2 regions of the Aliivibrio sp. S2TY2 genome follow, and region 1 is predicted to be linked to the other one. Evidence: riboswitches for the same ligand, from Rfam matches in the RefSeq annotation. Region 1 holds a riboswitch; the other holds the start of a gene.
What was found. A riboswitch is a leader RNA that binds a small molecule or an ion and turns the genes downstream of it on or off. The one in region 1 is predicted to bind lysine.
Positions count from the first base shown of each region.

Region 2: it holds a riboswitch for lysine, as region 1 does, so the genes downstream of both, lysC (lysine-sensitive aspartokinase 3) here and PVK63_RS07890 (Na+/H+ antiporter NhaC family protein) in region 1, are expected to answer to the same signal.

Region 1 is NZ_JARACS010000003.1:316,802-332,470, forward strand. It holds gene PVK63_RS07830 (NADPH-dependent 2,4-dienoyl-CoA reductase) at 1-615, shown strand, start outside; gene PVK63_RS07835 (DNA topoisomerase III) at 709-2,652, shown strand; gene PVK63_RS07840 (DUF5718 family protein) at 2,738-3,562, shown strand; gene PVK63_RS07845 (sensor domain-containing diguanylate cyclase) at 3,733-5,205, shown strand; gene dusC (tRNA dihydrouridine(16) synthase DusC) at 5,232-6,179, opposite strand; gene PVK63_RS07855 (type II secretion system protein) at 6,235-6,765, opposite strand; gene PVK63_RS07860 (SEC-C metal-binding domain-containing protein) at 6,868-7,482, shown strand; gene dsbB (disulfide bond formation protein DsbB) at 7,566-8,081, opposite strand; gene nhaB (Na(+)/H(+) antiporter NhaB) at 8,154-9,749, opposite strand; gene fadR (fatty acid metabolism transcriptional regulator FadR) at 10,198-11,040, shown strand; gene PVK63_RS07880 (MipA/OmpV family protein) at 11,286-12,038, shown strand; gene PVK63_RS07885 (H-NS family histone-like protein) at 12,209-12,613, opposite strand; lysine riboswitch at 12,858-13,041, shown strand; gene PVK63_RS07890 (Na+/H+ antiporter NhaC family protein) at 13,121-14,707, shown strand; gene PVK63_RS07895 (nucleotidyltransferase domain-containing protein) at 14,814-15,590, shown strand; gene PVK63_RS07900 (DNA polymerase II) at 15,594-15,669, shown strand, end outside.
Region 2 is NZ_JARACS010000006.1:216,614-232,282, reverse strand. It holds gene metH (methionine synthase) at 1-3,563, shown strand, start outside; gene lysC (lysine-sensitive aspartokinase 3) at 3,840-5,189, opposite strand; lysine riboswitch at 5,255-5,427, opposite strand; gene PVK63_RS12010 (pyridoxal-phosphate-dependent aminotransferase family protein) at 5,643-6,752, shown strand; gene PVK63_RS12005 (PglL family O-oligosaccharyltransferase) at 6,814-8,568, opposite strand; gene uvrA (excinuclease ABC subunit UvrA) at 8,668-11,493, opposite strand; gene galU (UTP--glucose-1-phosphate uridylyltransferase GalU) at 11,670-12,539, opposite strand; gene PVK63_RS11990 (single-stranded DNA-binding protein) at 13,046-13,585, shown strand; gene csrD (RNase E specificity factor CsrD) at 13,863-15,669, shown strand, end outside.

The DNA of each region.
Region 1 (15,669 bases):
ACAGGCGTTAAGCCAAGAGCTCCTCAACTAGAAGGCAGTGAGCATCCTAAAGTGATTGATTACCAAACTTACATTAAGACCCAACCCAAGCTTGGTAAAAAAGTGGCGGTGATTGGGGCGGGTGGTATTGGTGTTGATGTTGCGACCATGATCACTGAGCCTGAAGATCACACTCTTGATGCATGGCTAAAAGATTGGGATATCGATAAAAATATTGAGTTCGAAGGCGGTTTAAAGCCACAAGAAACATATCAAACCACCCGCGAAGTATGGTTGATGCAGCGTAAAAAAGGCAGCATCGGCAAAGGTCCTGGCAAAACGACGGGTTGGATCCACAAACGCACCTTACAAAAACGTGGCGTACATATGCTAGCAGGTGTTGAATATTTAAAAGTGAATGATGAAGGTTTGTATATTCGTCAAAATGAAGAGGTTAAGCTGCTCGATGTTGATCATGTTTTAATGTGTGCAGGCCAAGTATCCGTCAATGACTTAGTTGAAATATTAATTTCAGAAAAGATTGAGCATCACGTTATTGGTGGTGCAGAGCATGCAGGTGAATTGGATGCGAAGCGAGCAATCCGTCAAGGGGTTGAACTAGCCGCGAAACTTTAAGCTAAACTTCCAACAAGTTAGGCAACAAAACTTGATAACTGTCTATTTACACAGGTATAGTGCTGATGTTATTCACAACATCAGCACTTTTTTATGTCACGATTATTTATTGCAGAAAAACCGAGTTTAGGTCGAGCGATTGCCGCAGGCCTAGCAAAGCCACAGAAGAATCAACAAGGCTACATAGAATGTGGCAATGGCGACATTGTAACTTGGTGTATTGGTCACCTATTAGAGCAAGTTGAGCCTGATGCTTATGATGATAAATACAAATCGTGGCGTATGGAGCATTTACCTATTGTTCCTGAACAGTGGCAACTTCGTCCAAGAAAATCGTCGAGCAAACAATTAACGGTGATCCGAAAGTTATTGAAAACCGCTTCTCAAGTGGTTCACGCGGGTGATCCTGATAGAGAAGGACAGTTATTAGTTGATGAAGTTTTGGATTATTTAAAACTGTCTAAAACGAAAAAAGCCGCAACTCAACGGTTATTAATCAGCGATTTAAATTTACCGGCAGTAAAACGTGCATTAACGTCAATGCGAAGTAACCAAGAGTTTATTCCTCTCTCTATTTCAGCTTTAGCACGCTCTCGTGCCGATTGGTTGTATGGTATGAACATGACACGCGCTTATACCTTATTAGGTCAACGTGGTGGTTATCAAGGTGTCTTATCCGTAGGCCGTGTACAAACGCCTGTATTAGGTTTAGTGACTCGCCGTGATGAAGAGATTGCTAATTTTGTTCCTAAAGCATATTTCACCTTAGACGCATTAATTCCTTATCAAAATCCTCAGTTGAATGACGGACAAGCGTTTGATATTCGAGCGAAGTGGAAGCCAAGTGAAGCGTGTCAGCAATGGCAAGACGAAGAAGGGCGCGTGCTCAGTCTGAAATTGGTCGAAAACGTAGCTCAGAGAATTGAGAATCAACCAGCAACCGTCACTAAAGCTGAAAATAAAGAAACCAAGCAAAATGCGCCTTTACCTTATTCGTTATCGTCATTACAAATAGATGCTTCAAAACGTTACAACCTAAGTGCACAGCAAGTATTAGATGCGTGTCAGGCTTTATATGAAAAGCACAAATTAATTACTTATCCACGCTCAGACAGCCGTCATTTACCCAAAGATCATTATAAGCAGCGTGAACAAGTATGCGCTGCAATTGGTAATAACGATAAGCAATTATCTAGCGCCGTAAGCAATGCCGATTTAACGTTGAAATCACGAGCATGGAATGACAGTAAAGTAGATGCTCACCATGCGATTATTCCAACCCCAAAATCGAGTGGTTCGGCAGGACTTTCTGGGCTTGAAGAGAAGGTTTATCACTTAATAGCCCGTCAGTATTTAATGCAGTTTTATCCTGCTGCGGTTTACGCAGAAGCGGAGTTGGTGTTTGATATTGCAGGGGGCGTCTTTGCAGCCAAAGGCAAGCAGATGTTGTTTGCAGGCTGGCGAGTATTGCTGGGTAAAACTCAAGCGCAAAATGGCGATGATGATGTAGCGAATAAAGTTCCTCCGCTTAAAAAAGGCGAAGTACATACGTGTCGTGAAGGTGAAATAAAACACAAGATGACGGAGCCTCCTAAGTATTTTACTGAAGCAACTTTATTACAAGCCATGACAGGAATCGCTCGTTTTGTTGAAGATAAAGAGCTGAAAAAGATCCTAAGAGATACGGATGGATTAGGAACCGAGGCCACACGAGCAGGGATATTAGATACTTTATTTAAACGCCAACTATTAACTCGCAATGGTAAAAATATTCATGCGAGTGAGGCCGGAAAAGGCTTGATTAATGCGTTACCGAATGAGGCGACTTACCCAGATATGACGGCTCATTGGGAGTTTCAGCTACAAGGAATGACAGAAAGAACCTGTGCATATCGTCCTTTTATGTCTGAATTAGAAACTAAAGTCTTAAACTTTATGCAAAGGGTTCAGCAAGGTCCGGTACCAGAATCATTAAAAACGTTGAAAAGCCCGACAAAACCGCAATTTAAACGTCGTAGAAAAGCAAAGAAATCATAAAATTAGATCCGTATCATCGAACAGAATTAAAGAATAAATTAAGGTGCCTTCTTAACGTTACTTTTAGAATAATTAAGAAGGCAATATGACATTTAAACATGCAGTGGGTTTTGGTGTAGCAGGTAACTTTGCTGGGCATCTGGAGCAAGCAGGGGAAGCAACTGATTTTTTAAATGTGAAAGTTGAAAATGCCATTCAACCAAAAGCACTGTTTCCATTTTATATCCCATCACAACAAGCAGGATTCTTATCTCAATATCCTTTGTCGTCTGATTCTATTATTCCACCTAATGATGCTGATAACCTGCAAATTGAACCAGAAGTTGCGATTGTGTTTGATATCACTTATCAAGACAATAAAGTGGTGGCCTTAACCCCTGTGAAGTTTGCGGCATACAATGATTGTTCAATTAGAAAGCCCAATGCAAAAAAGATAAGTGAGAAGAAAAACTGGGGTGAAAATACCAAAGGGATCTCACAAGATTTTATTGGGTTAACTTCGTTCACTAAAGGATGTGAGCTAGACTCCTACCGTATTGCAAGTTTTCATATTCGTAACGGTCAAATGAATCGATATGGAGAAGACAGTGCTGCGATTGATTACAGTTATTTTCATGAACAATTGAGTGAGTGGATGATTGACCGAATGAATAACCAGAAAGATGAAGGTCCCGCTGAAAATCTAGCTTTATATTTATCTAATGCAAATTATCCAGAACAAGCGGTTATTAGTATTGGAGCGACACGATACACGGAGTTTGGCGAAGCTAACTTCTTACAATCAGGAGATGAAAGTATTGTTGTGGTTTATGACGGTGAACGCTATGACTCACAAGAGATTGAAAATATGGTGACTTCAAAAGCATTCTCTAAGTCTGGTATCTCTGTACTTTCTCAAATGGTTCGCTAGTAACTGAATGTTTCTTGTCGAAATTAATACCAATACCAAGCATAAATATATTATCTAATTACTGGTATTGGTATCACTGTCAGTTAAATGTAAAAAGAAGTGTTTTTGCGAGATATTCAGCAAAGAAATAGGTAATATGGTCTGTTCATTTTCTGTTAAATAATTTATATATGCCGAAATCTAATTTAAAACATATCTTTATTATACCAACACTATTTTTAGTGTTGTTGCTAAGCATTGTTTTAGATAATCATATTGGGTCGGTTCAACGACAAGTAAACCGAGAGTATGATCGTATTATTGATTCTCTACAGCGTTCAATTAAAGTAATGATTTCGCTTGATTACAACTTATCTCAGCTTTACAAACAAAGCTCAGGTGGTTTCTATAATCATAATTTTGAATTAGATGAACAGGCTGGTCTTTGTGTTATTCGTCCGAGTAATGATCAAAGTGCAGTAATGGCGAATCAAGATGTTTCTGTACCAAATAGCCGTTTAGATTACAGTATTGCAGGTTCTGAAGCGTTGTGTGAACCAAACTCCGAGCTTCATGAGATTGCCTCTAAGAAGGTAATTCTTGCCCCCGTTATTTCTTTTATCCATGATTATGAAAAGTATCTTCATGGTATCTACTTTATCTCCAAATACGATTATATTATTTCATCACCAAAGCAAATCGCAGAAAATTTAACGAAACAGACATTAGACACTATCTATTCTCGACCATACTGGAAAAACAGTATGAAGAATAAAAATCAAAAACATATCACCTTTACACCACCTTATACCGATGCTTTTTTTGATGGTTTAGAAGTTCTCACCTTTTCTACACCGATCTATTATAAAGACTTCTTTAAGGGGGTATTAGTTATTGATTTGTCGGTTGAGAAGTTGTTACGTTCAAATAATGATGTTTCAAAGCATATTCAGCTATTAGAGAGTGATCAATATGAACGATTTGAACAGTATCGTTTTATGCAGCCAGTGACACTTGCGGATACTAATTTTACCTACTTTCTATATTACAAAAGCTCAATAAAAGAAGAACTAATTAGTTTTTTGACCCACGACATTAAATCGTTAACCTTGATATTTGTAACCTATATTCTTGCTGTTTTATCGATGTTTTATTATCAAACTCATTTATCTCAGCGCTATTATCGCGACTTAGCAAAGCAAGATCCAATGACGGGCTTGTACAACCGTCGAGGCTTTGAAATGAGCTTACAAGATCGGGTGGTTAAGAAGTATGTTGGTTTTGCTTTGTATGATATTGATGATTTTAAACAAATTAATGATGTATTTGGTCATGATGTGGGCGATGAGGCGATTATATATGTCGCCAAAATTCTGAATAAAAGTGTTCGTGATAGCGACATTGTTTCACGATTTGGTGGTGAAGAGTTTGTGATTTGTATTAATGCAGAATCAAGAGCCAGTTTGGAAAATATTTGCGAGAGAGTGAGAAAATCTATTCAAGACTCTTCTGGTAAAGTGGTGAAAGGTGGCTTTACTGTCTCTGGTGGTGTTGCAGTAATTGATTCTCAACAAGACTTCTCATTTGAGCATGTCATCAAAAAAGCAGATGATCTTCTTTATAAAGCAAAACAAGATGGTAAAAACCGAGTGTATTTTTCATAAACTCGGTTTATATTTGTTTTAAAGAGTTAGCTTACTTTTTCTAGCTCTTGGTGTAGTCTTGCAACGATAGGGTCTGATTTTTTATGGCTTCGAATATCCATAAAAATGTCCTTTGCCTCAGTGTATTCTTGGCGAAGATAAACTAACCATTGTTTTACTCGGTTTGAATAATACTGGCCTTTGTCACCTGCCATTTGTAATTTTGAATAATGAATTAAAAGTGCGATCACTTCTGGCCATGGCATCTTAGTGTGATTGTGTTTTACAACATTACCTAAGTTAGGAATGTTGAATGCGCCACGACACACCATTAATGAATCAATACCTGTTGCTGCAATACAACGTTGTCCATCTTCATAGTTCCAAATCTCACCGTTTGCGATAATTGGGATATCAACTTTTTGACGAACTTGGTTAATGTAATCCCACTTTATTTCTTCTGCGCGGTAACCATCAACTTTAGTTCTTGCGTGAATGGTTAGCTCGCTTGCGCCAGCTTGTTTTATCGCATCAGAAATAGCAAAGCACTCTTCTGGATTTTCCCAACCTAAGCGGATCTTCGCTGTGACTTTTTTATCACTTGGAACGGCATCACGACACGATTTTACGATCTGATAAATTAATTCAGGATCTTTTAATAGCGCAGCACCACCTCGACTTTTGTTTACCGCTTTTGCTGGGCAACCAAAGTTAAGATCAATACCATCAGAGCCGAGTTCAATAGCACGTACGGCATTTTCTGCCATCCAATTAGGCTCTTGTCCTAATAGTTGTACGCGGATAGGAGTGCCTGATTGTGTTTTACTGCCATTGAGTAGTTCTGGACTGATACGGTGGAACACGTGTGGAGGTAACAACTGGTCTACGATGCGAACAAACTCAGTAACGCAGAAATCATAGTCATTAATCTCGGTTAATAGCTCACGCATTAAGTGATCGAGTACGCCCTCCATCGGGCCTAGTATTACTTGCATATCCCACCTCTTTTATTGGAGGTGGGATTGTAGGGGGAAAGGGGGGCTATGTCACTTATTTTGATTTGTTATATGGTTTGACATATGTTTCCCCTGTACTTGGAGAATAGAAAAGCTCATTTCCGGTAGAGGTTCCATTATTATAATCGCTAACATATGAATAGAAACATTCACCAGCGTTTGTATAACCATATTGAATATCAGCGTTAATATTAGTAAAAGTATTATAAGGTTCGATAGTTAATTCTTGATTTAATAATGCATTCCAAAGTTCACCACAACCTTCACCTGTAATTTTACCATGATAAGTGGTACCTAATGGAAAACCTTCATTTGATGGGTAAATAGTTTCATCAGCGAAAGTAACACCAACAGCAGAACTTGCTGATGGTTCACCTTGCAGAATCCAAGCGCCATGATACATACTCACCGCGGCAGTAAAGGCAGAAAAAACACCATCAGCTCTAGACTCATGGGCATCATCTTGCAAATTTAAAAATTTTGGCGCGGCAATCACAGCTAAAATTCCTAAAATTACAATAACAACAATTAATTCAATTAGGGTAAATCCTCGGTTTTTTTTCATAATATTTCTCGACAGCAAAAAATTAATAATAACGGCACTTAGGCTCTAATAATTATTTGCGCTATACTACGCCGAAAACTTAATTTCGGAAGTGAATAAATAATGAAGTATCAATTAATTGCACTAGATGGTGTTGATTTGAACTGCTCTGGCCTCTTTCTTGAAGGAGCGGTACTTGCTGCAAATATGGCAACCAAGCCATTAGACCCTGAAGTGTGGTTAAGCGACTTGGTTGGTGCTGATAATGTACAAGCAATACTAAAACCAGTATCTCAGCAAATAGAGCATCAATACACATTACTAAAGCGTCATGAATATGAAGTCACTGAGGTTGTAAATTTTGATAATCTTGATGATGTAGCAGAATTTGCTGAAGGCTTTATGACGCTATGGCCAACGGTTGAAGAGTTATGGGCAGATCTTCAAGTAGCGGATGGTACGATGCGAATGTTGTCTGCATTACTGACGACTATGATGCTTGCCGTTGATGAAAAAGAAACTCATCGTCAAATGGCTGAAACAGGAATTGATACGCCACCAACGCTAGAGCAGATGTTACCGAAAATTGATTTTATGATACAAGAAGTAGCAATGGCTGCGGATGAATACCAAATTGGCTATAAAGGCCAAAAGGTAAATCCATATAAAGATGTGGGCCGTAATGATGCTTGCCCGTGCGAAAGCGGTAAGAAGTTTAAGAAGTGTTGTGGTAAATAAACACGAAGCTATTTCTTAGTAAAAAATAGAATAAAAAAGCCATCAACTGATTGATGGCTTTTTTGTGTTAAATCAAAAGGTTGTTAGGCTGATTTCTTATTAAAAAATTGAGCGACAACAAAAATAGCCAAAGCCACTAAGTTACCAGCAAAGATAATAACTAACCATTGAGGCATAGTTAACGTTAAGAATTGCCATACAATTTTACTGCAGTCACCATACGCTTCAAACATCCATGGTGCCCATTTGTTGAGTGGTGCCCATGAAGGGAAGGTGACGAATAAATCGCAGGTAGCGAAAGGTGATGGGTTTAATTGGAAATCCACATGTTGAAGAGCGAGCTTTAATCCCCATCCTGCACTGATCCCCCAAGCAACAAAACCACACCAGCGAATAATGAGATTATTTGGGTTTAATAATCCAATAATTGCGGCACCACCAATTCCCATCATAGCAACACGTTCATAAATACACATTACACAAGGTGGTAATTTCATGACGTGTTGAAAAGTAAGAGCTGCAGCTTCAAAAGCAGCGATACAAAGAAGCAATAGCAGCCAAGATAAGCGAATGCGGGAGAAATGGTTGAGGGCTTGCATTAATTATTCCTTAATAAAAAATAAAGGCTCCGTATAAACAGAGCCTTTCATATCAAAAGTGATTATACCTTCTTAATGACCACTAGAAACCGCAGAAGTTGCACTTTCAATTGCACCTGGTGTGATCCAGCCTAAATCGTAGAACATTGCAGTCATTGGTTCAAGGAAGAATACAATACCGAATAAGCCAACAAGAGCCAAGACAATCGTATATGGCAATGCCATCCATACCATACGACCGTATGATAATTGAATTAACGGTGCTAGAGCTGATGTTAATAGGAACAAGAATGCCGCTTGACCATTTGGTGTCGCAACAGAAGGTAAGTTAGTACCTGTATTGATCGCTACCGCTAATAGATCAAATTGATCACGAGTAATCGCACCATCTAATAATGCCGATTTTACTTCATTAATGTAAACGGTACCTACGAATACGTTATCCGATACCATTGACAGTAAACCGTTCGCAACATAGAAAAGCGCAAGTTGAGTGCCTTTATCTTCAACTGCAAGTACAGCGTCGATAATAGGTTTAAATAGCTCTTGATCAATGATTACCGCAACAACCGCGAAGAATACAGCAAGCAGTGAGGTAAATGGTAATGCTTCTTCAAACGCTTTACCCATTGAGTGCTCTTCAATAACACCAGTGAATGCCGTCGCTAAAATGATAACAGATAGACCAATTAGGCCAACAGCTGCAAGGTGCATAGCAAGTGCTACAATTAACCATACTGCAATTAAACCTTGGATGATTAATTTAGCGTTATCGATATTTGTGCGGTTTTTGCTTTCTTCCGCATCGTATTCTTCTAGAATTTTACGTACGTTTTCTGGAAGTTTTGCACCGTAGCCACAGATGCCTAATTTCTCAACGACAAAACACGTTAACATACCACAAATAAATACAGGGGCAGTGATTGGTAGCATACGAATAATGAATTCACCAAACATCCAACCAGCTTGATCTGCAATGATTAAGTTTTGAGGTTCGCCTACCATGGTCATTACGCCACCAAGTGCAGTACCCACACCTGCATGCATAAGAAGACTGCGTAAAAATGCACGGTAGTTTTCAAGGTCATCACGAGTCAGTTCATCGGTTACATTTGAATCACATGTATGATCGTGGCTTGGAGTACCACCTTGACCAGAAGCCACTCGGTGATAAATAGCATAGAAGCCAACAGCAACACTGATAACAACAGCAATAACGGTTAAAGCATCAAGGAACGCGGATAAGAAAGCAGCAGTAAAGCAGAATGCAACAGAAAGAGCTGCTTTCGATTTTATGCCAATCAAAATTTTGGTAAAGATAAATAGAAGCAATTGCTTCATGAAATAAATACCAGCAACCATAAAGACAAGTAAAAGTAATACTTCAATATTAGCCACAAGTTCATGTTTTACTTGTTCAGGGCTTGTCATTCCTATTGCAATCGCTTCGATGGCAAGTAGACCACCTGGCTGTAATGGGTAACATTTAAGAGCCATTGCCAGTGTGAAAATGAACTCAATAACCAATAACCAACCAGCAGTAAATGGGTCGATTAGGAAAAATACAAAAGGGTTAATAACTAAAAATGACAGTATTGCAATTTTGTACCAGTCGGGGGCTTTACCAAGAAAGTTTTTGATAAATGCATTCCCTAGTGAAATAGACATGTGATGCTCTCTAGATTATTACATTGATTCTATAAACATAAGGAGGTGTAGGAAGTTGATAATAATCGCCTAACGTATTATTTTTTTTGAAAGATAAACAACTATTTAGAAAAACAACAAAAAATACCTTACTGCTTTGCCAAATAACTACCTATATAAATCCGCCCTTATACCAAACGCCTGAACTTTACTCTTAAATCATTAATAGTCAATATTCGAAAAGAGGTAAATTGATCAAAATGTGCCTTTGCTCGGTTTTATGAGTAAAACTGATAGAAAGCGATAAAAAAAAGATAGCTACTGCTTGATTGTTCAAGGTAAGTAAGGGTTAAGAAATAGAGCAAATGTTTCTACATTGAGAGTTAAATTAATAAGTGGTTAAGAATTTATTGAACTGGTGGTATGATGAGTGAAGTTATTTTATATAAAGATTGGATTGTAAACTTGTATGGTTATTAAGGCTAAAAGTCCAGCAGCATTTGCTGAAAAATACATTATTGAAAGTATTTGGAACGGTCGTTTCCCACCAGGGTCGATTTTGCCCGCTGAGCGTGAGCTTTCTGAGCTTATAGGTGTGACTAGAACAACATTGCGTGAAGTTCTTCAGCGTTTAGCTCGTGATGGTTGGTTAACAATTCAACATGGTAAGCCAACGAAGGTAAATAATTATATGGAGACATCGGGTCTTCATATTTTAGATACGTTAATGACATTGGTTGATGCGAACAATGCGACATCAATCGTAGAAGACTTATTAGCCGCTCGAACTAATATTAGTTGTATATTCATGAGACAAGCCTTTAAAGCTAATAAAGAAGGTTCATTGCGTACTCTTGACCGTGTTATTGATTCATGCGATCAACTTTTAGCGGCTGAAAGTTGGAATGCATTTATCGAAGAGTCACCTTTTGGCGCTAAAATTAAAGCTGAAGTAAAAGAAGATAATGAAAAAGATCCTGCTAAGCGTGAAGAAATCTTAATCGCTAAAACATTTAATTATTACGATTATATGTTATTTCAAGGCGTGGCTTTTAAATCTGGAAACCAAATTTATGGACTAATTTTTAACGGACTTAAAAAGCTATATGCACGGGTTGGTAGTTATTACTTTTCAAACCCAGAAGCACGTGAACTTGCGTTACAATTTTACCGTGATTTAAAACAAATTTGTGAAGAAGAAAGAAAAGACGCAGTAATGCCAAGAATGCGTCAATATGGTATGGAAGGTAATCTTATTTGGAATGAGATGAAACTGAACTTACCAAGTAACTTTAGAGAAGATGATAGTTAATTTATTAGCTAAAAATATAAAAAAGCAGGCTATAAAAGCCTGCTTTTTTTATATCTGAAATTTGAAGATAAATGAAGGGATAACTAATACTGATTGTTATTTTATTTGAGTTCAATAATTGTATTTTCACGATTAATTTACAAAATAAACCTAAAAAACTGTTAAAATGGTACGACGTGCTGTATGGTGTCTTTGTTATGTTCTAGAGTGTTTAAAATATACAAAGTAATAAAAAGGTTTTTATCGTGAATAAACTCGTAAATGGATTGATTGTTGGAGCAGCATTAGTTGCTGCTGCTAACGTAAGTGCAAATATTTCTCAATGGTCGATTGGTGCAGCAGCAGCCTATTCGCCTTCTTTTTATAAAGAAACTCCTTCAAATACAACGGTAATTCCAGTTGTTGGTTATGAGGGAGAGCACCTTTTTTTACGTGGTTTTAGCGGTGGATATCGTCTTTACCCTGTAGGAACACCTCAAAATATTATTCTTCGTTTTGTTTATGACCCACGTACCTTTAAGCCTGAAGATTCCGATAATATTCAAATGCAGAAATTGGATGAACGTAAAGCAACTATTTTAGGAGGTGTTACTTATCAAGCAATTACTCATATTGGCTTATTTGAAATAGGTGCAGGATCAGATATTGGTAATACGCATAATGGAATTTATGCAGAAGCAGTATGGAAATTACCAATTCGAAGAAAGGGCTGGGCAATTACTCCGTCACTGGGTTACTCATATAATAGTGAGCGCCTAAATAATCATTTATATGGCGTGTCTGCTGAAGAGGCGCAACGAAGTGGTATTGAAGAATTTGATGCTGATTGGGATGGACAATTCTTTGTTGGCTTATCTACTTATTTTCATTTAACGTCAAATATTCGTGTAACTGGTGGTCTTCGATATGTGAACTTAGAAGGCAATTTAGAAAAGAGTTCAATGATAGAACACACGGCAAGTACGACGGGTAATGTTGGTATAGCGTATGTATTTTAGAGCAAGTAATGTGTTGAATACCAATAACGAAGCATTTTAATTAAAGAGTATTGATATGATTAAAATTTTGAAACAATTTAATCGAATACTTTTATGAAAAAAAAGTAAGTAGTAGTAATAAAAAAGCCACTTCAATGAGTGGCTTTTTTTGAATCAAAAGCATATTAATCTTAGATTAAGAAATCTTCTAGTGCTTTACCTGCATCTAGTTGAGTTTGTAGTGCTGATGGAGTACGACCTTGGCCTGTCCACGTTTTTTCTGCGCCAGCATGATCTAAGAATTTGTATTTTGCAGGGCGAGGTGCACGTTTTTGTTTTGTTTTAACAGTAGTAGAAGACATAGTATCTAGTAGGTCTTCTGGAGCGATACCACTTTCAAGCATCATTTGACGGAACTCTTCAAGTTTTGCTTGTTTTTCAGCAAGTTGAGAGCGTTCTTCAGCTTCAGATTCTTGGCGTTCAGCAACAACTGATTGTAATTTCTCAAGAGCTTCTTCTAGTTGCTCTAGTGTCATTTCACGAGATAATACACGAAGGCTACGTAGGTTTAATAGTGTTTTAATTGTATCAGACATGATTGATTCCATAATTATTTTGATAATACATTTATTATATAACAAGAAAATAATATAACAAACTTTCCAATAAAGAAATAATAATTTGATAGTGATAGAAATATTAAAAGTGAGATTTAATAATACATTTGTAGACTATTCGCCAAGATAAAGTATCTCATTCTGACCGTAGTGATGAGTTAATGTTAAAATACTCAGATATAGTATTGCAAAATTGTGTTCAGTCCGTACAATGACTTTCACCTAAACGGGTAGAGGCGCATTGCCTAAGAGTAGATTGTTAGAGGGTGATTCTGATGACAGCAATCGAAAGGAGTCAGTGCCGAAGTTAATTACGTTAATCAGACGTGTTAGCTGGGGTTATTTCGAAAAGGAATAACACTGCCATAGTCAATTTTATTTTTTAACTATGGAGCGCTACTGTGGGGAATTGTTTTAACATTCACTTCCTTTAACGGCATTGCCGTATCAACAGTAGATCTCCAACCAAACTGGTTGTTGTAGATCATGAACTTAGCTGATTTTTCAAATTCTCCGATATCAATATTGCCCCCATTAATCGCATTGGGTTTAGCAATTTTAACTCGCCGAGTTTTACTTTCTCTTGGTGTTGGTATCGTTTTAGGCGCAATTTTGCTGTCTAATTATTCTATTTCTGGTACCGCTTCTTATGTATTTACTTCTGTTAAAGGCGTGTTCATCGATGATGGCGCAATTAATAGCTGGAACATGAGTATTGTTGCTTTCCTTATTTTATTGGGAATGACAACTGCGCTTCTGACTCTTTCTGGTGGTACTCGCGCTTTTGCTGAGTGGGCTCAGACAAGAATTAAAAGCAAGCGTGGTGCGAAACTTCTTGCCGCCTTCCTTGGTGTTTTCATTTTTGTTGATGATTATTTTAATAGCTTAGCTGTTGGTTCAATATCCCGCCCTGTAACTGACCGTTTTTATGTATCAAGAGCAAAGCTAGCTTATATCCTTGACTCAACTGCTGCCCCTATGTGTGTATTAATGCCAGCATCAAGTTGGGGTGCGTACATCATTACTATTATTGGTGGTATTTTGGTGTCGCATGGTGTTACTGAATACTCTGCACTAGGTGCGTATGTTCGTTTAATTCCAATGAACTTCTATGCAGTCTTTGCTTTATTAATGGTGTTTGCAGTAGTTTGGTTCCAACTTGATGTAGGGCCAATGCGCGATCATGAAAATGAAGCCGCTCGTGGTAATGGTTTTGATGATCAAACAGTTAATAAAGAATCTAAAGATTTAAACGAAGAACTGAATATTACGGAAAGTGAAACGGGTAAAGTGTCTGATCTTATTTTCCCTATCATTACGTTAATTGTCGCAACGGTATTCTTTATGATTTATACCGGCGGACAAGCATTAATTGCTGACGGTAAAGAATTTAATATTCTTGGTGCTTTTGAAAATACGAATGTTGGCGCGTCATTGTGTTACGGTGGATTAATCGGTCTAGGCTCTGCGCTTATCACTGTTTTCCGTCAAGGTATCTCTCCAAGAGACATTGGTATGACAATGTGGATTGGTGCGAAGTCAATGTTCGGTGCTATTTTGATCCTTTTCTTTGCATGGACAATTGGTTCTGTAATTGGTGATATGCAAACTGGCTCTTACTTATCTAGTTTAGCGCAAGGCAGTATTGGTATTCACTGGATCCCCGTTATCCTATTTTTACTATCAGGTTTGATGGCATTTAGTACAGGTACATCATGGGGTACATTCGGTATCATGTTACCAATTGCAGGTGACATGGCAGGTGCGACAGACATTGCTCTTATTTTGCCAATGCTAGGTGCGGTATTAGCGGGTTCTGTATTTGGTGATCATTGTTCTCCAATTTCAGATACAACGATTCTGTCTTCTACTGGTGCTCGTTGTAGCCATATTGACCACGTAGCTACACAATTACCTTATGCGCTTTCAATTGCAGGGGTTTCTGCTGTTGGTTATATTGCTCTTGGCTTTACCGCTTCTGTGTTAATTGCCTTTATAGCAGCAACAGCCGCATTCATCTGTGTATGTGGTGGTTTAATGGTTCTGTCCAAAAAACGTGCAGTTACAGCATAGTGTTAATTATTATATAAACAAACCGGTCTATATGGCCGGTTTTTTATTGCTTTTTATTCATGAAGTCGCGATCATTACATTAAGTTATTTATGATTGGAGTTCTTTGTGTCTCGTTATACTTTACCTATTATTGATAAACATTCTCCTTTTCAAATAGAGTTTGAACCTGTCATTCGAGATCTCATTCTGCATATTCGCTCAGCAGCCCCTAAATCGGTTCATAGTATTTACCTATATGGCAGTGTGGCACGACGTGAAGCAATTCCAACACGTTCAAATTTAGACGTAACCTTAATAACCACCGTACCGTTAACAAATAAAGAGCAAACCTTAATAAATACAATAAAAATACGTTTTCAATCTAAATATCCACAAATTACTGGCGTGACATTTAATATCGGTGAAACAAACGATGTATTACAACTTGAATCTATTTTTAGTTGGGGTTTTTGGCTTCGTCATTGCTGTGTATGTATTTTTGGCGATGATTTATCGACTCGATTTGGTGATTTTGAACCAAGTTGGGAAATTGCTAAGAATATGAATATGGATATTGAAGAGTGGTTAGATGCTTACACGAAAAAAATCTTAGCTAGCCAAGACATTGATCTTCAAGTTGAGCTGCAAAAAACGATCGCTAAAAAGCTATTACGTAGTTGTTATTCTTTGGTTATGCATAAAGATAAAGGTTGGTATGATCACCCTATATTATGTGCAAGAAAATTTTTAGAGTATTACCCAGAAAAACAAACGGAAATTGAACGTGTTGTTATGTTATTGAAGGGACGTAAAATACCAAAACGCTCAACCATCGCTTTATTACAAGAGTTTGGTGGTTGGGTTGTTAGTGAATTTAATAAAATAGAAAGAAGAATAGGCTAAAGATTGAATTCACATCAGACAGGCTTTTTACTTACTCGACAAAACAAAGAAATAAACTCACAAAGCTTGGTCGATTTAT
Region 2 (15,669 bases), on a different contig from region 1:
GTGGAGAGCGCTTTAGTGATTGGCATTGTGATTTAAAAGGTAACAATGACCTTTTAGTGCTTTCTCGTCCTCAAATTATCAGGGATATTCATTCTGCTTATTTAGAAGCGGGTGCTGATATTTTAGAAACGAATACCTTTAACTCAACAACAATCGCAATGGCTGACTATGATATGGAAAGCCTGAGCGAAGAAATGAACTTCGAAGCTGCAAGGTTAGCAAGAGAAGTCGCTGATGAGTGGACATTAAAAACACCACATAAACCGCGTTATGTTGCAGGTGTTTTAGGTCCTACAAACAGAACATGTTCTATCTCCCCTGATGTAAATGACCCAGGCTATCGAAATGTTTCTTTTGATGAATTAGTTGAAGCCTATTCTGAATCCACTCGAGCCTTAATTAGAGGTGGTTCTGATTTAATTCTTATCGAAACTATCTTTGATACCTTGAATGCAAAAGCCTGTTCTTTTGCCGTAGAATCCGTTTTTGAAGAAATGGGTATAACATTACCAGTAATGATCTCAGGTACGATAACCGATGCATCAGGGCGAACTTTATCTGGTCAAACAACCGAAGCGTTCTACAATGCTTTACGTCATGTTAAACCAATCTCATTCGGTTTGAACTGTGCGTTGGGGCCTGATGAGTTACGTGAGTATGTGAGTGAGTTATCTCGTATTTCAGAATGCAGCGTGTCTGCACACCCTAATGCCGGTTTACCTAACGCCTTTGGTGAATATGATCTCTCTCCAGAGGAAATGGCAGAGCATGTAAAGGAATGGGCTGAAAGTGGTTTCCTAAATTTGATTGGTGGTTGTTGTGGCACAACACCTGAGCATATCCGCCAAATGGCACAAGTGGTTGAAGGTGTTAAGCCCCGTCAATTGCCGACACTTCCTGTTGCTTGTCGTTTATCAGGTCTAGAGCCATTAACGATTGAGAAAGACTCTCTTTTTGTAAACGTTGGTGAAAGAACCAATGTTACTGGCTCGGCTCGTTTTAAACGTTTAATTAAAGAAGAGTTATATGATGAAGCATTGAGTGTTGCTCGTGAGCAAGTAGAAAACGGCGCTCAAATCATCGATATCAATATGGATGAAGGGATGCTTGATGCTGAAGCGTGTATGGTTAAATTCTTAAACCTCTGCGCTTCAGAACCTGAGATATCTAAAATTCCTGTAATGGTCGATTCTTCTAAATGGGAAGTTATCGAAGCTGGACTTAAATGTATTCAAGGCAAGGGTATTGTTAACTCAATATCGCTTAAAGAAGGTAAAGAAAAATTTTTACAACAAGCTAAGCTAATCCGTCGCTATGGTGCTGCTGTGATTGTGATGGCTTTTGATGAAGTCGGTCAAGCGGATACGCGTGAGCGAAAAATAGAAATATGTACTAACGCTTATAACATCTTAGTAGATGAAATTGGTTTCCCACCAGAAGACATTATTTTTGACCCAAACATCTTTGCTGTTGCAACGGGGATCGATGAGCATAATAACTACGCTGTTGATTTTATTGAAGCCGTTGCTGATATAAAAAGAACGCTTCCCCATGCCATGATTTCAGGTGGCGTATCTAACGTATCATTCTCATTCCGAGGTAATAATTACGTACGTGAAGCTATTCACGCCGTGTTCTTATATCACTGTTTTAAGAACGGTATGGATATGGGTATCGTAAATGCAGGCCAATTAGAAATTTACGATAATGTACCTGAAGATTTACGTGAAGCGGTAGAAGATGTCGTACTTAACCGTCGTGATGATTCAACAGAACGCTTACTTGATATGGCAACAGAATATCTAGAACGAACGGTCGGAAAGGTTGAAGATAAATCGGCTTTAGAATGGAGAGCGTGGTCGGTAGAAAAACGCCTTGAACATTCTTTAGTGAAGGGAATTACTGACTTCATTGTTGAAGATACAGAAGAAGCACGAGTCAATGCAGCTCGCCCTATTGAAGTGATCGAAGGTCCTTTAATGGACGGCATGAACGTCGTGGGTGATTTATTTGGTGAAGGGAAAATGTTCCTTCCTCAAGTGGTTAAGTCTGCGCGAGTGATGAAACAAGCCGTAGCGCATTTAGAACCTTTTATTAATGCCACGAAAGATGTCGGTTCAACCAATGGCAAAATCTTATTAGCAACGGTGAAAGGTGACGTACACGATATCGGCAAGAATATCGTTGGGGTTGTTCTTCAATGTAATAACTATGAGATCATTGATCTTGGCGTGATGGTTTCTTGTGAGAAAATTCTAAAAGTTGCGAAAGAAGAGAACGTCGATATTATTGGGCTTTCTGGTCTTATTACACCATCACTTGATGAGATGGTTCATGTGGCTAAAGAGATGGAGCGTCAAGGCTTTGATTTGCCACTTTTGATTGGTGGAGCAACAACCTCTAAAGCACATACTGCCGTTAAAATAGAACAAAATTACTCTCAGCCTGTGGTTTATGTTAACAACGCTTCTCGTGCGGTTGGCGTATGTACCTCATTACTTTCTGATGAATTGAAACCTGCATTTGTTGAAAAATTAGATTTAGATTACGAGCGTGTACGTGATCAACATAATCGTAAAACACCACGAACAAAACCCGTTTCACTAGAAAGAGCGCGAGCAAACAAAGTCGATATTGATTGGGTAAACTACACGCCTCCAGTACCTGTAAAGCCGGGTGTACATATTATTGATGATATGGATGTTGCGACGTTACGCCAATATATTGATTGGACTCCTTTCTTTATGACATGGTCTTTAATGGGCAAATACCCTGCAATTTTAGATCATGAAGAAGTGGGTGAAGAAGCGAAGCGTTTATATAAAGACGCGAATGATCTATTGGATCGTGTAGAAAAAGAAGGCTTACTAAAAGCGCGAGGAATGTGTGCTCTTTTTCCTGCTAACAGTGTTGATGATGATATTGAAGTGTATACCGATGAATCACGCACAGAGGTATTGAAAGTTCTATATAATTTACGTCAACAAACAGAAAAACCAAAAGGGTTTAACTATTGTTTATCTGATTATATCGCACCGAAAAAGAGCGGAAAGGGCGATTGGATTGGTGGCTTTGCTGTGACTGGAGGTATTGGTGAAAGAGAGCTTGCAGACGACTATAAAGCCAAAGGTGATGATTATAATGCCATTATGATCCAAGCCGTTGCTGACCGTTTAGCTGAAGCGTTTGCCGAGTATTTGCATAAAGAAGTACGTAAAGATATTTGGGGCTATTCTCCAGATGAAGACCTTTCAAATGATGATCTTATCCGTGAAAAGTATCAAGGTATTCGTCCTGCACCTGGATACCCAGCTTGTCCTGAGCATACAGAAAAAGGGACATTGTGGGAGTTGATGGATGTTGAAGAAGCAATAGGAATGTCGTTGACTTCTAGCTACGCTATGTGGCCGGGAGCCTCCGTTTCTGGCATGTATTTCTCTCATCCTGATTCTCGTTATTTTGCGATAGCTCAGATCCAAAAAGATCAGGCAGAGAGTTACGCAGAAAGAAAAGGCTGGGACATGTTAGAGACTGAAAAATGGTTAGGTCCAAATTTAAACTAATTTCTTTTTAAATTAAAAATCCCATTAATAAATCTATTAATGGGATTTTTAGTTTATACACTTGATATCTATTCAAGTGTAATACCATTCTGGATAAATAGTTGATCAGATAATTGCGTAGGAAAAATCGATTAGAGCAAGGCATAAATTACAGTAACTAGTGGTTCTAATTACAAAATTTATAACGCAGATATAATCGATTTTAACAAGCAAGAATGATCAAATACTTATGTAGATTGGTATAAATGGTCAGGTCCTTATTTAAATTAGTTCTATTTATTCAAATAACTCTTTATGTAGAACTTGAACTGCACGTTTTGAGTCTGATTCATTTAATAAAAAGCATAAATTATGTTGGCTTGCACCATAACAAATCATACGTAAATTGAAATCCTCTAAAGTACCGAATACTTGTTTAGCTGAGCCTTTAGAGTGACTCATTTGATTACCAATGAGCGCAACTAAGCACAAATTGTGTTCTATTTCGATTGTGCAAAGTTCTTCAAGTTCTTGCTGTGCTTCTGGTGGCAATTCAGGTGCTTTGCCATTGGTATTTGTTTGATCAAGAGTGAGAGCAACACTGACTTCGGAAGTTGTAATTAAATCTACAGATATTTGGTATTTTGCCAAAATTTTAAACACTTCGGCAAGGAAACCGTAAGCATGAAACATATTTGGGCTATGTAATGTCACCATGGTTTGATTGCAGCGTAGGGTTAGCGCTCTAAATAGTGGAGAGCTATTTACCTGTTGTTTAATCCATGTGCCGCCTTTTTCTGGTTCTTTTGATGAACCAACAAATACCGGAATTTGATGGCGAAGTGCTGGCAATAGGGTTGATGGGTGCAATATTTTAGCCCCATAATTTGCCATTTCAGAGGCTTCGCTGAAACTGATTTCAGGGATTGGTGAGGCAGCAGAGGCAATGCGTGGATCGGTTGTATAAATACCCGGAACATCGGTCCAAATCTCTAATCCACATGCATTCACTGATTCCGCAATCAAAGCGGCACTGTAATCACTGCCTCCTCGACCTAATGTTGTTGTACTCCCTTGGCTATCTGAGCCAATAAAGCCCTGCGTTACAACGATATGTTTTTGAGATAGAGGTATCAGTTTTTCTCGAGCTAAACGAGTAATTTCTTCAAGTTGAGGTTCACCTTTACCAAATTTTGAATCGGTGCGTAGTACGGTTCGAATATCAAAGCGAACCGCAGAATTTCCACGTTCAATCAATAGTTGAGTAAAAAGGTGGGTAGACATTAACTCACCACACGCGACAAGGTGGTCAGTAAGTTTATCGCTAGGTTGGAAAGTCGCAGCGTCAGCCGTTTTTTCTATATCATCAAGAATTTCAAGAATGGCTTTTTCAGGGTAAATGGGATCGGAAAGTTGGTCTAATACTGAAAAATGTATGGACTTGAGTTCAGAGAGGATTACTTTTTTTCTTTGGTTATCTTGTGTGCCATTTGCAAGTTCAACTAAAAGATTAGTGACTCCGGAGCAAGCACTGATAACGACAAGGTGAGTATTTTGGTTCTGTTCTATGACATAAGCGCTGCGGCTCATTGCTTCAAAATTTGCAACACTTGTTCCGCCAAATTTAGCAACATTTATAGGGTTCACTTTCCTGTCTCCCGACTACATCCAATGTGTAAATAAATGTGAAGAGTCATAGCAAAAAATAAATAGCTGCTAGAAGCTCTCCACTTAAAATTAAGTGGCAATCGTAAGGATTCAGCCTGTACGATCGATAATCTTTTCCCAATCAAGATTATCTCGGCACTGCTCTCCCTCACTTATTTGTTTGGGAGTTTGGGCTCCACAAATAAAGCTACCTAGGCAGTGCTCCTCTTCTGTGTATGTTTTATATAACAAAATATATGTTAACAATGTGCTTTTTTATGAAACAAATGTCAATCAATAGTAATGGCTTTATTTGTATTTCTCCGATTTAAAGTAAATATAAATGTTTTATGGCTATTTTCTATAGTTAAGTCACTCTAATTACTTCGTCTAATTGAGTTTAATTATTATTGTGTCTATTCTTTAAACACCCTATATTTCAAGGAGTGAATGATGCAAAGTTTTATCCCACCAAAAAGAACCCTTATGGGACCTGGACCTTCTGATATATCGCCACAAGTATTGCAGGCATTAAGTCGCCCAACGATTGGCCACTTAGATCCTCTATTCATTAAAATGATGGATGAAGTAAAAGAGCTACTTAAGTATGCATTTCAAACAGAAAATGAGTTTACCATTGCGGTTTCTGCACCAGGAAGTGCAGGAATGGAAACTTGTTTTGTTAATCTCGTGGAGGAAGGTGAAAAAGTTTTAGTCTGTCGTAATGGTGTTTTTGGCGAGCGTATGCGTCAGAATGTTGAGCGATGTGGTGGAACTGCGATTGTTATCGATGATAAATGGGGTGAGCCAGTTTCACTAAATAAAGTTGAAGAGGCTTTACTGCAACATGCAGATATTAAGATCGTCGCTTTTGTGCATGCAGAGACATCAACTGGTGTATTAAGTGATGCAGAAGCCATTTCAACTCTTGCGCGTCAACATGGCTGCTTAACTATTGTTGATGCAGTAACGTCGTTGGGTGGAGTACCATTATTCGTTGATAAATGGCAATTAGATGCGGTTTATTCTGGCTCTCAAAAATGTTTATCTTGTACTCCAGGTTTATCTCCTGTGACGTTTTCTAAGCGAGCAGTCGATAAGATGAAATCAAGAACTAAAGCTGTGCAAAGCTGGTTCTTAGATCAAAGCTTAGTCCTGTCTTATTGGAGCGGTGACGGAAAACGAAGTTATCACCATACTGCGCCTGTAAATAGTTTGTATGCATTGCACGAATCATTATTGATGCTTAAAAATGAAGGATTAGAAGCCACGTGGAGTCGACATGCATTTTATCATCAAGAATTAAAAGAAGGATTAGAATCGCTAGGTATTCAGTTTATGGTTGATGAAGCGTATCGTTTACCACAGCTTAATGCCGTTTATATTCCAGAAGGTGTTAGCGACGTAGAAGTTAGAAGTCGATTACTGAATGAGTATAATTTAGAAATTGGCGCAGGGCTGGGCGATTTAGCCGGAAAGACTTGGCGTATTGGTTTGATGGGGTATGCAGCTAAAAAAGAAAATGTCGCATTATGTTTAAAAGCATTATCTGACGTTCTTTAGGTTACAAATACAAAAGCCGCTAAAAACGTAGCGGCTTTTTACTGTGTCTTTATTTATGATTTTATTTTTGACGTAACTTTTCGTCGAGTTGTACCAATTCAAATTTGTTATTTGGAAAGAGAAAAATGGCTTCTCTTCTAATATCTTCTGCTCTTTTTTCTTCGCCTAAAGCTTGATAAGCAATGATTAGGTTTTGATAAAAGGCTGGTCTTGGCTTGGTTTTAATCAGTTCTTTTGACCAAGTAATATAAGGCGTGATCAGTTCTGGTTTTTTATTCATTATCCCAATGGATAGCTGAGCAGATAACACATCCCAATTAAATCTGTCTTCCCAAATCACAGGATTAGTTACTTGATTTAAAATATCAGGGTTCATTGGTCGAGTCGTTTCAAATTTAGTTAAAACCCAATTCGTGTGAAGTGTTGAAAGCATATAAAAAGCAGTGACAATTGGCAGTACTAATGAGCTGACTCGTAATGTTATTTTACTGATATCACTAATGCGGTACTTTTTATATTTACAGCTTAGTTGATCTATCCAGAACAGAAGAATGATGAATGTAAACCAGTGCAGCATAGAGTGGTAAAATGGATACTCTAATTGACTATGAATAAAGATCGGAGCAATTAAAGCGAGCAAAGCAAATTGTGTATCTAGTTTGCTTTTTCGTATTTTGAGTAACACTCCTCCCGCGGCAATTAACAAACCTAATATTGCAACGATACCACCTTCTACGCCCCAGTATAATACTTCATTGTGAGGATGATCCATTGAAGGCAACCCAGGTTTATAGCTTGATGAAATTTGGTGTTGTTTTGCTGTATATAGGGTGTAATCAGCCTCGAAATTACCATAACCATAACCGGTAATCGGCTTTTCTAAAAACATGTCTAGAGCTTGTGGAAAGGTATATCGTCTCGGACTTTCTAGATCCGCTTTTTGACTAATTAATGATACTTTAGATAAATTATCTTGAGATAAGTTAAATAAAACAAAGCTACCACTAAAACCAATAATTAACGCTAATACCCAAGAAAAGAAACGTTGTTTTGTACAATATTTCCACATGTATGGCGTTAATAAAATAAGGCTGAAAACCGTCGCTAGCCAACCTGTACGAGACGCTAATACGACGATCAGTGGTAAGGTAAATAAGATCGTTGCATAAAGTAGAGTGAGTGCAATAACATTTTCACGGTATTTAATTGGTTGTCGAGCAAGGAAGTAAGAGGCGATAGCTAGCCCTGTCGCTAGAAAACTTGCCATTACATTGGGTTGTTGAAAAATACCGTAAGGGCGATTTGCTATAACGTTATAACCGAAGCTGTTCCCTTCCTTTAGAAAAAGGTATTGGATATAGCCAAAAACTGCTTCGATTAACACTGAACCGATAATACACCACAAGAGCCACTGCTTCTGTTTATTTGAAAAGGCGAATTGTTGCAGAGTAATGAAGAAAAGTAACCCAGCCCATAAACCTAAAAACTTCCCTAAAGCTAATTGAGGAGAGGCATCGTGATAGAACAGAGGAAGGGAAAGTAAGCTAACAGCGAACAATAAAACCAGAGTTAAGGTCGAATATTTAATTAGTCCCTGTTTTGCTGTATGAAATAAGGCAATTGCGATTGCAATACTTGCAGGGATCCAAGAGGCGGCATTGAATGCTAGGTGTAGCCCTGAACCTCCAGGGTTGGGTTGGAAAAAATGAGCACAAACAAAGAAAAGAACACTTAAGCTGAATAGATAGGATTTAGTTAATGGTTTTTTAATCTTTCTAGCTTCTAATAATGTTCCTTGAGTGAGTAGCGTTGCCATGTTTCATTAATTCCTTATTACGAGCATGAGAATAAAAGTAAAGCCAACAAAATGCTGGCTTTATTCTATCTGATCCAAGCAATAAAAGGCTTAATTTTATTACTTTAGCATTGGTTTTAAGAAGCGTGCCGTATGAGACCCCTCAACTAATGCAACATCTTCAGGTGTTCCCTCTGCGATGATCTCTCCGCCTCCTTGTCCACCTTCTGGCCCCAAGTCGATAATCCAGTCAGCAGTTTTAACGACATCAAGGTTATGTTCGATCACGACAATGGTATTGCCTCGCTCACGTAAGCGATGCAAGACGTTCAATAGTTGCTGAATATCGTGAAAATGCAGACCTGTTGTCGGCTCATCTAGAATATAAAGCGTTTTCCCTGTATCTCGCTTTGATAGTTCACGAGCTAGTTTAACCCGTTGAGCTTCACCACCAGATAGTGTCGTCGCAGCTTGCCCTAAACGAATATAAGACAGTCCTACATCCATTAAGGTTTGTAGCTTTCTAGCGATAACAGGTACTGGTTCAAAGAAAGAGTGAGCATCTTCAATCGTCATTTGAAGAACTTCATCAATACTCTTGCCTTTGTATTTTACCTCTAGTGTTTCGCGATTATATCGTTTACCTGTACATACATCACATGGCACATAAACATCAGGTAAGAAATGCATTTCTACTTTGATTACACCATCACCTTGGCACGCTTCACAGCGACCGCCGCGAACGTTAAAGCTAAAGCGGCCTGGTTTATAACCACGAGATCGAGATTCAGGCGTACCAGAAAACAGCTCACGAATTGGAGTAAAAATACCAGTATAAGTAGCAGGGTTTGAGCGAGGTGTTCGGCCTATCGGGCTTTGATCTATGTCGATAACTTTATCAAAATGCTCGATCCCTTTGATCTTCTTATAGGGTGCTGGCTCTGATGTCGTCGCGCCATTTAATTGGGTATGAGCAATTTTAAAGAAGGTATCGTTAATCAGTGTAGATTTACCTGAACCAGAAACCCCTGTCACACAAGTAAAAAGACCGACAGGTAATTTTAATGTCACGTTTTTTAGGTTGTTGCCTGTCGCGCCAATTAACTCAACCTGTTTTTTCGGATCGGCTTTGATGCGCTCTTTAGGTATCGCGATTTCTTTAGCACCACTTAAGTATTGGCCTGTTAGTGAATTTGGGTTCGAAATAATAGCTTGGTAATCACCTTCAGCCACAATATGCCCACCATGAATCCCTGCCCCGGGGCCAATATCAATAATATGGTCGGCGCTTCTGATCGCGTCCTCGTCATGCTCCACCACAATGACGGTATTACCAAGATCACGAAGGTGATTAAGGGTTTTTAATAGGCGCTCATTGTCTCGTTGATGAAGACCGATAGAAGGTTCATCAAGAACGTACATAACACCAACTAAACCGGCACCAATTTGGCTTGCTAAGCGGATGCGCTGTGCTTCACCACCAGAAAGGGTATCAGCACTACGTGATAAATTAAGGTAATTTAAGCCGACATTGATAAGGAAATGCAGACGTTCATTAATCTCTTTCATTACCTTATCTGCGATTTGAGCTTTTTGTCCTTTCAGTTCAAGTGAACTAAAGAAAGTCATTGAATCTTGAATACTCATTTCACAGATTTCAGGTAATGTTGTGTCACCAACAAATACATTGCGAGCTTCTAAACGTAAGCGAGTACCATGACAACTTGAACATGATTGAGTTGAAATGTATTTTGATAGGTCGTCACGCACAGAGCTTGATTCTGTTTCTTTATAACGACGATCAAGCGTATTTAGTATTCCTTCAAAAGGATGACGTTTAACACGAAGATCTCCGCGATCATTACTGTATTGAAATTCAATTTCTTCTGAACCAGAGCCATTAAGAATGATGCTTTGGAATTTTTTTGATAGTGATTTAAATGGTGCGAAAAGATCAAATCCGTAATGCTTGGCTAATGAACCTAACATTTGGAAGTAATAATAGTTTTTTTGATCCCAACCTTTGATCGCTCCTTCAGCAATACTTAATTTATTATCTAGAACAATGCGGTCGGCATCGAAATATTGTTGAACACCGAGACCATCACAAGTACCACAAGCCCCTGCTGGATTATTGAATGAGAAGAGGCGCGGCTCAAGCTCTGACATACTATAACCACAATGTGGACATGCAAAGTTAGCTGAGAAAATCAGAGGCTCGTCTTTGGTATCATCCATATAATCGACAACAGCAATACCACCTGTCAGTTCCAAAGCGGTTTCAAAAGATTCAGCAAGGCGCTGTTTTAGATCATCTCTAACTTTAAAACGATCAACAACCACTTCGATGGTGTGTTTTTTATGAAGTTCCAGCGTCGGTGGATCAGAAAGATCGCAAACTTCGCCATCAATACGAGCACGAATAAATCCTTGAGCAGCTAAATTTTCTAAGGTTTTAACATGCTCACCTTTACGTTCTTTCACAATAGGCGCTAACAACATGAGTTTTGTGCCTTCTGGCAACTCTAACGCTTTATCAACCATTTGACTGATAGTTTGTGCGGTTAGTTCGACATGATGTTCAGGACAGCGAGGTTCACCAATACGAGCATACAAAAGACGTAAATAATCATAAATTTCAGTAATCGTACCAACAGTAGAGCGAGGGTTATGAGATGTTGATTTTTGTTCGATAGAAATAGCAGGAGATAGGCCTTCAATGTGGTCAACATCTGGCTTTTCCATTAATGATAAGAACTGACGAGCGTATGCAGATAAAGACTCTACATAGCGTCGCTGACCTTCTGCATACAAAGTATCAAAGGCCAAAGAGGATTTTCCTGAACCAGATAACCCTGTAATAACGGTTAGCTTATCTCTTGGGATAGTTAAACTAATGTCTTTTAGGTTATGGGTTCTTGCCCCTCTAACTTCAATTTTATCCATGGAAATGTCTCTCTGCTTTAAAGAATAACTAGGATAAGTATTGCACAGAGTATCAAAACAACAAAGAGGTACTGGGTAAAAAAACAGTGGTTTTATTAAATTGGAGATAGTATCGGGGGAAATGAAAACGCCTTGAGATGTATCACAAGGCGTTTATATACTGGCATGTAGAGGTTTTACTTTTTACCTGTAGCTTGCTTTGCTAATTCTGAAGATTTTTTATCTTTTAAATAAACATTCTCGTAGCAGTAGTTAGTTGCTTCGATGTAACCTTCAACGCTACCACAGTCAAAACGCTTACCTTTAAATTTATAGGCAAGAACACAACCTGATTGAGCTTGTTTTAGTAGTGCATCCGTAATTTGGATCTCACCACCTTTACCTGGCTCTGTGGTTTCTAGAATCTCAAAAATATCAGGAGTTAAAATGTAGCGACCAATAATCGCAAGGTTACTTGGTGCAGTACCTGGTTCTGGTTTTTCAACCATGTTGTCTACACGATATAAATCGTCTTTGATCATCTCACCAGCAATTACGCCGTATTTGTGAGTTTCGTCGTCTGGCACTTCTTCTACTGCCACAATAGAGCAGCGGAATTGTTTATACAGCGCAACCATTTGAGAAAGAACACCTTGCTCTTCATTTACGCATAAATCATCAGCAAGTACGACTGCAAATGGTTCATCACCTACAAGTTCGCGGCCAGTAAGAATAGCATGGCCTAAACCTTTCATTTCACGCTGGCGAATATAGGTAAAGTTAGCCGCGTCGATCAGTTCGCGCACATCCTCCAGTAACTCTTCTTTATTTGTGCCACTAATTTGATGTTCTAGCTCGTAGTTTTTATCAAAATGGTCCATTAAAGAGTGCTTACCACGACCTGTTACAATACAGATCCCGTCCATACCAGCATTAATCGCTTCTTCTACACCATATTCAATCAGAGGTTTGTTTACCACTGGCATCATCTCTTTTGGCATTGATTTGGTTGCTGGTAAAAAGCGAGTGCCGTAGCCTGCGGCAGGGAAAAGACATTTTTTGATCATCACTGAGTCCTAGATAGACAATATTTTAAATTCGTTGAAAGCCCTTTGAGCCTCATCATTATGAATGCAGTTTAGCGATTAAACATAATGAAATGAAGCGCTTTGAGTAAAACAATCATCTCGTGTAGCCATTAATGCGATTCATCTATGAATATTAGTTAAAACTAGGCTTAATATTAAGACTGAGGTGCTGTTTTAACCCCATTCCACACACCAAATGAGGCATTATGGAAAATATGAATTCTAATGGTTGATTTGATTACGTACAAAGTAAGAATAGCGAAACGAATATACTAAGTATACCCATTGTAATTAAAAGAGTGATCTAAGCTTTTTAGCGGGGTAAGTTGTTAGAACTCTTTAACTGTGTCTCTATTTTAGGAGGTTATGAAATGGATTCCATCTTTAGGGGTATCAGAAATAACCTTGAACGTGTTAGACTGAAGACTACTGTATATATAACCGGGTGATATGAATATTCACCTCTAATCTATCTGGAGCAAACTATGGCCAGCCGTGGTATTAATAAAGTTATTCTTGTGGGTAACTTAGGGCAAGATCCTGAAATCCGTTACATGCCAAGTGGCGGTGCGGTAGCAAACATTACAATTGCAACGTCTGAATCATGGCGTGATAAAGCAACTGGTGAACAACGTGAAAAAACTGAATGGCATCGAGTTGCTTTATTCGGAAAATTAGCAGAAGTAGCTGGTGAATATTTACGTAAAGGCTCTCAAGTTTATGTTGAAGGCCAGCTTCAAACGCGTAAATGGCAAGATCAAAGTGGTCAAGACCGTTTTACTACAGAGGTTGTAGTTCAAGGTTTTAATGGCGTAATGCAGATGCTTGGTGGCCGTGGCCAAGGCGCACCTGCTGGTGGTCAACAGCAACAGCAAGGTAACTGGGGCCAGCCTCAACAGCCTGCCCAGCAGAATAATTTTGCACCTCAACAGCAACAACAAGCGCCTCAGCAGCAAGCTCAACAAGCACCTCAACCTCAATACAATGAGCCGCCAATGGATTTTGATGATGACATTCCGTTCTAGAACTTAAGAGTAATGTTGTTATAGATAGAAAAAGCCTCGAATTTAACGAGGCTTTTTTTATAATGAGTAATCTAATCAATCAGTGATATTTATTGTTAAGTCAGAAAGTTTATTACTAATTTAGCGATTCATCATTCTGTTACTGAAGCTTCGTATCATAAAGAACTGAAGTAAGATATTTGTATTACATCTAATACGGACTTAGAGATAGTTCAAAAATTTACATTTTAAATTGTGGCATGATTCAAAGCCAACTTTTTCAAGGAAGAAAAGTTTAATGAGAAAAACCCCTAGTTTACGGTTGAGTAACCGATTAATTTCGTTTGTAACATTAATGGTTTCAGCCGCTATTTTTATTTTATTTATTGGTGGGACGATCTCATTTAAGCAGATAGGTAATGAATATCTTGAGCACTATTTAATTGGTGTCGTTAATGTTGTTGATGAAGAGCTTCTTCAGCCAGAGGAAGCAAAATCAATGACTAAATGGCTACCTAAATTATTAAAGGCAAGCAGTGTAGTAAGCATGGAGCTGTCTTCACCCACTGGCGTCGTTTACTCTTTTCAAACCTTAGCGGTTATGCCTGATGATAATTTACTATATCAAAAAACACTGCCTTTAGAACTGAATAAAGGTTATTCCATTACTTTCAAATCCGTCCCTCCTTATAGTGCTTTTACTTATTCTTTAGGGGCGTTATTTTCAATTACAGCTGCGATTGCCGTAATTATCGTCTCATTATTGTGGGGGGTAGTTTGGTTAAGAAAACAACTGCATGGTTCAGAATTATTAGAAGAACGTGGGCGTATGCTACTGGCTGGAAAGCTAGATGATTACGCTATAGGTAATGAAGAAGAATGGCCAGCAACAGCAAGCTTGGCTCTTGATAACGTGATTGCTGAGCTGAAAGATGCAAGAAAGGAGCGTAGCCGTTTTGATACATTTATACGTACGCATACCTTCCTGGATCAACTTACAGGTTCGGCAAATCGAGTGTTATTTGACAGTAAGTTAGAGTCAACTCTGCAAGAATCAGAAAGCCAAGGGGTTCTTTTATTATTACGTATTAATGGTTGGGAAGAATTAATTGAAGAAAGTGGAAAAGCAGTTGGAGATGAACTCATTGTCGAGATAGGCAAGCAATTAAACAATGTAATGCAACGCTACAGTGACAGTGTTCTCTCTCGCTATTATCAATCTGATTTTGCTCTTCTTATTCCACAGCAATCACTAAAAGAAGCAAAAGCTTTAGCTTCACAATGTTTAAAAGTGATAGAAAAAATTATTCCACCTAAAAGCCTAGATATTGATAATTGGTGCCATATTGGTGTCAGTATGTATGTGAGTGGGGAAAGACGAGGTCGCTTGATGGATGAGCTTGATATGGCTCATCGTAGTGCATTATTACAAAATAATAATAGCTGGTCATTGTTTAAAAAACAGCAGCAACTAACTGAAAGTTTAGGAAGTGTGCGCTGGAGAAACTTATTTGATGCTATTTTTTCTCAAGACCAATTAATTTTATATAAGCAATCAACATTCTTATTTGATGGTGCTGAGCTTAATCCGCTTCACTTAGAGCTTTTTTCTCGAATTAAAGATGAGAATGGTGTGCAGATCAAAGCCTCTCGATTTCTACCTGCGATCGCACAAGTAGGGTATCAAATTAAGCTAGATGCTGCCGTGTTAAAACAAGTTTTCCCTTTACTTAGTGATCCTGAATTTTCGCAGCATTCTTTTTCTGTACACTTGCATGTTAAAAGTTTACAAAATTCAGGATTTATTAGGCAGTTACGAAATCGACTATTACAAACACCTCGAGCTCAACTTCAGCGGTTAAGTTTTGAGTTAGTTGAAGGGCAAGTAGTCACTTACTTAGATGCGGTAAGACCAGTAGCAAAGTTAATAAAAAGCTTTGGTTGTCAGTTAATTGTAGAGCAAGCTGGAAGGACAATAGTGAGCACTCACTATATTAAGGATTTAAATGTTGATTACATTAAATTGCACCGCAGTTTGATGAAGGATATCCCTCAACGATATGAAAACCAATTGTTTGTGAGAAGTTTATTAGGTGCTTGCGAAA